Regions from separate parts of the Paraburkholderia sp. J12 genome, predicted to be linked through region 2. Evidence: predicted binding sites of a transcription regulator. Region 2 holds the regulator's gene; the other holds the start of a gene.

Region 1 (2,199 bases), 620 kb from region 2:
TGCGGCCTTCGTACTGAATGCCGGTGTCGGCGCGCAGGGCCTGCAGGCAGTCGCGGCTGTATTCGGCGAGGCGCACCATGCGGCCCTTGTTGAGCGCATAGCGTTCGGCCGTGCAGTTCTGCAGCATCTGCCACATCCACTGCAGCTGGAACTTCGTGCCGTCTAGGCGGATGGCGAGCGGCGCATGCTTTTCGAACATCCACTTGACCGCCTTGAGCGGCACGCCCGGCGCCGCCCACGGCGCGGCATAGCCCGGCGAGATCTGGCCGGCATTGGCGAAGCTGGTTTCGAGCGCGGGGCCGGCTTCACGGTCGATGACCGTAACCTCGTGGCCCGCACGCGCCAGATACCAGGCGCTGGCCACCCCGACCACACCACTGCCCAAGATGACGACTCGCATAGCTGCTGCTCCAATAGGTATTGTTGACGCTACGCCGCCTGGATCGAGGGACCGGGGACCGCCTGTGCGCCCACCTGCGGCTTGCAGGGCGGGTGAAACAGGAAAAAACACGGTTTGTGCAGTGTAGCTAGTGTTATTAGCTATGCTATTGTTGTACGTCTAGATTTTGTTATTGTATTTCTCCAATATTCAGGAAAAAATCATGAGAACGCAGCGCCAGCCGGTCCGTGCGCTCGACCGCCTCGATCACCGCATCCTCAAGCTGCTTCAGGAGGACGGGCGCATGGCGATGAAAGACCTCGCCGAGCAGGTGGGGCTGTCGGTCACGCCGTGCATCGAGCGGGTGAAACGCATGGAGCGCGACGGCGTCATCATGGGGTACTACGCCCGCGTGAACCCGTCCGTGCTCGGTGCGGCGCTGCTGGTATTCGTCGAGATCACGCTCGACCACAAGAGCGGCAATATGTTCGAGCAGTTCCGCCGCGAGGTGCAGAAGATTCCCGAGGTGCTCGAATGCCATCTCGTGTCGGGCGACTTCGACTATCTGATCAAGGCGCGCATCGGCGAGATGGCCGACTACCGCAAGCTGCTCGGCGACATCCTGCTGCAACTGCCCGGCGCGGTGCAGTCGAAGAGCTATGTGGTCATGGAAGAGATCAAGGAAACGCTGACGATTGCCGTGGGCGAGTGAGGGCCCGGCAGCGCCCGCGCGGACCGAGGGCCGAGCGAGCGCGTGAGGGCGAGACGGCCCCGTTTTTCGGACTCGACAATGCGCCTCGATACTGTATATTTATACAGTATCGAGGCGCATTTTTTCATCCCACAGTGAACGACCCAGACCGCGAGCCGATCGACGATGCCGAGGCGTGGCAGCCCATCGCGCCGCCCGCACTCCGCAAGGGGCGCGGCGCGGTCACGAACCTGCAAGGGCGCTACGAAGTGGATCAGCGCGAGGCATTCGACGACGGCTGGCAGCATCCCGACGACGAAGAGGAGAGCGTTGCCCCCGCGCTGCGCACGCAGGTGTTCGAAGAGCGCGCGAAAAGCATTCTCACGCGCAACCAGTCGCCGGATATTCCGTTCAGCGTTTCGCTCAATCCCTATCGCGGTTGCGAGCACGGCTGCATCTACTGCTTCGCGCGCCCCACGCACAGTTATCTGGGCCTCTCGCCGGGGCTCGATTTCGAGAGCCGCCTTTATGCGAAGGTCAACGCGCCCGAACTGCTCGCGCGCGAACTGGCGAAGCCGTCCTACGAGCCCGAGCCCATCGCGCTCGGCGTGAACACCGACGCGTGGCAGCCCGTGGAGCGCGAGCTGCGCATCACGCGTGGCGTGATCGAGGTGCTGGCCGGGCGCGGGCATCCGTTCGCGGCCATCACCAAGTCGTCGCTGATCGAGCGCGACCTCGATCTGCTCGTGCCGATGGCGCAGCGCAACCAGTTCATGGCGGCGATCACGATCACGACGCTCGACGCCGATATCGCCCGCACGCTCGAACCGCGCGCGGCGAGCCCGTTGCGGCGGCTGCGCACGATCCGCACGCTCGCCGAGGCCGGTATTCCCGTGGGCGTGAGCATCGCCCCGGTGATTCCCTTCGTGACCGAGCCGGACATGGAGCGCGTGCTGGAAGCCTGCGCCGAGGCGGGGGCGTCGAGCGCGAGTTATATCGTGCTGCGCCTGCCGTGGGAGGTCGCGCCGTTGTTCCATGAATGGCTGGCGGCGCATTTTCCGCAGCGCGCGGAGCGCGTGATGAGCCGCGTGCGCGACATGCGTGGCGGCAAGGATTACGACGCGTCGTT
Region 2 (2,199 bases):
CGTCCGTGGTCCCTGCCGGCGGCGGCGCTTCGCCGGGCTTGCCCGAGGGCGGCATGCCGTTGAGCAGCGCCGCTACGCCGTCGGGCGTCGCGTACGCGTCCACGAGCGGGCCGATGAGTGCCGCGCCGATCACCGCACCGAACAGCAACAGCGGATTGCTGCTGTGCTGCGCCTCGATGCGCCGCTGCAACAGCTCGCCTACCTGTTGTTTCAGGCTTGCCCGCAACGCGGGGTAATCGACATATTCGTTCAGAGTGGCCGCATCGCGCGCGTCGGCGGCCGTTTTCAGGCGATTCAGCGCCACATATGGCGAGGCATAGCCGTAGCCCAGTGCCGCCACGATCGCCAGCGCTATCAGCACGATAGCGACGGGCCGGGTCCAGTTTTTCTTCGAAACGGATTCAGTCATCGTTCAATTCGGGTATCAGCCCGATGCAATAGGACACGTCGTGTTGACCGTGCCTGCGCCGAAACGATCCCGAATTCTTCCACTTAGCGGGCGAGTGCCGACGGATCGGCTTGCTGTTCCGCGATGCAGCGGTCGATCATGCGGCACACCGCATCCACGGTACCCACCATGATCAGGCGCGATTGCCCGTGATAGACGCGTACCGGCGCCCGGCGCTCGGGATCCGCATGATTGAGTGCGCTGTTGAGCGAGACACGCGCGAACGCCGGTTGGGCGGAAGGCAGCGGCGGCAGATCGACCGGGCCCGAAGGTGCCGCGGATTCGTGATCGGCGGCCTCGAAGAGCGAGCCGGACAACGCGGCGGCCGTTGCGCGCGCATTGCGTGCCGCGCAGTCGGCGAGGCCGCGCAGATGGCGCAGGCGGCCAAATTGGCGAAAGGGCAGCAGACGGGCAAGACGTTCCATAACTCCCTCCAGACAGCGTTTAGCGTTCGGTTATCAGAATTCGGTGGGGCGGATCAGGCCGACCGCAATGCCTTCCAGCGCGAATTCCGCGCTGCCGGCTTCGACGAAGATGTTGTCGTAGTCCGGGTTTTCGGCAATCAGCTCGAGGCCGTTCGGGCGGCGCTTCAGGCGCTTGACGGTCACGTCGTCGCCAAGGCGCGCGATGATGATCTGGCCGTCTTTCGCCTCGCTTTTCTTCTGCACCGCGAGCAGGTCGCCGTCCAGGATGCCGGCGTCGCGCATCGAGAGGCCGCGCACCTTCAACAGGTAGTCGGGCTTGCTCGAGAAGAGCGCCGGGTCGCAGGCGTAGTGCTGCGAGATGTGCTCTTGCGCGAGGATTGGGCTGCCCGCCGCCACGCGGCCGACGAGCGGCAGCGAGAGCTGCATGATGCTGGCGTGCGGCAGCGTGAACTGGTGCGGGAGGTCGTCCGGCCCGGGCATGAGACGGATGCCGCGCGACGCGCCTGCGGCCAGTTCGATCACGCCCTTGCGTGCCAGCGCGCGCAAATGTTCCTCGGCGGAGTTTGCGGAGCTGAAGCCGAGCTCGGCCGCGATCTCGGCGCGGGTGGGCGGGAAGCCGGTGCGCTCGATGGCGCGCCGGATCAGATCGAAAACCTGCTGCTGTCGTGCGGTGAGTTTGGTCATGGCGCCACTGTATGGATAGACAGGTGACTGTATTTTTATACAGTATTCGGCGCTTTTCAAGTGTTACTTGAACTTCTCCATTTGGCCGACGCTAACACGCCGCACTCCGGCGTCCAGACGGACGAAAACGCGTCTGCGCGGACGCGCCGTCCGCCCTTACCACTTTTACGTATTAAAAAATGAGCAAACATTATTTTTAATGATTTAAGCCAATCGTTAGACTTCCCCTCATCGTTAGCGGCAACCACATACGACAACACGGAGAAAGTGGATGGGTCACAGGAATACGGGGAAAGCAGGCTGGCTGAAGACGCTGGCCGCGAAACTGGTCATCGGCCTCGCGCCGCTCGCCGGCATGGCTGCGCTGGCGCCGGCCGCCCATGCGGATACGTCGCTGCTGAACGTGTCTTACGACCCGACCCGCGAGTTCTATCAGGACATCAACGACGCTTTCATCAAGGACTGGAAGGCGAAGACCGGCGAGACGCTCACGATCAAGCAGTCGCACGGCGGCTCGGGCGCGCAGGCGCGCTCGGTGCTCGACGGGCTGCAGGCCGACGTCGTCACGCTCGCGCTCGCTTACGACATCGACGCGCTGGCGAAGAAGGGCCTCGTGGCCGCCGACTGGCAAAAGCGCCTGCC

What was found. Region 2 encodes LexA, which represses DNA repair genes until DNA is damaged. Its sites were predicted from a motif close to ACTGTATNNNNATACAGT; they were not measured.
Region 1: a site for LexA is predicted at 1,182-1,199, ahead of U5760_RS04765 (PA0069 family radical SAM protein). Genes of this name have one in related genera too.

Annotation. Positions count from the first base shown of each region.
Region 1 covers NZ_CAJMZC010000001.1:1,016,122-1,018,320, reverse strand. The annotation lists gene U5760_RS04775 (D-amino acid dehydrogenase) at 1-400, opposite strand, end outside; gene U5760_RS04770 (Lrp/AsnC ligand binding domain-containing protein) at 603-1,091, shown strand; gene U5760_RS04765 (PA0069 family radical SAM protein) at 1,226-2,199, shown strand, end outside.
Region 2 covers NZ_CAJMZC010000001.1:395,163-397,361, reverse strand. The annotation lists gene U5760_RS01835 (DUF2939 domain-containing protein) at 1-409, opposite strand, end outside; gene U5760_RS01830 (hypothetical protein) at 493-873, opposite strand; gene lexA (transcriptional repressor LexA) at 907-1,557, opposite strand; gene U5760_RS01820 (sulfate ABC transporter substrate-binding protein) at 1,829-2,199, shown strand, end outside.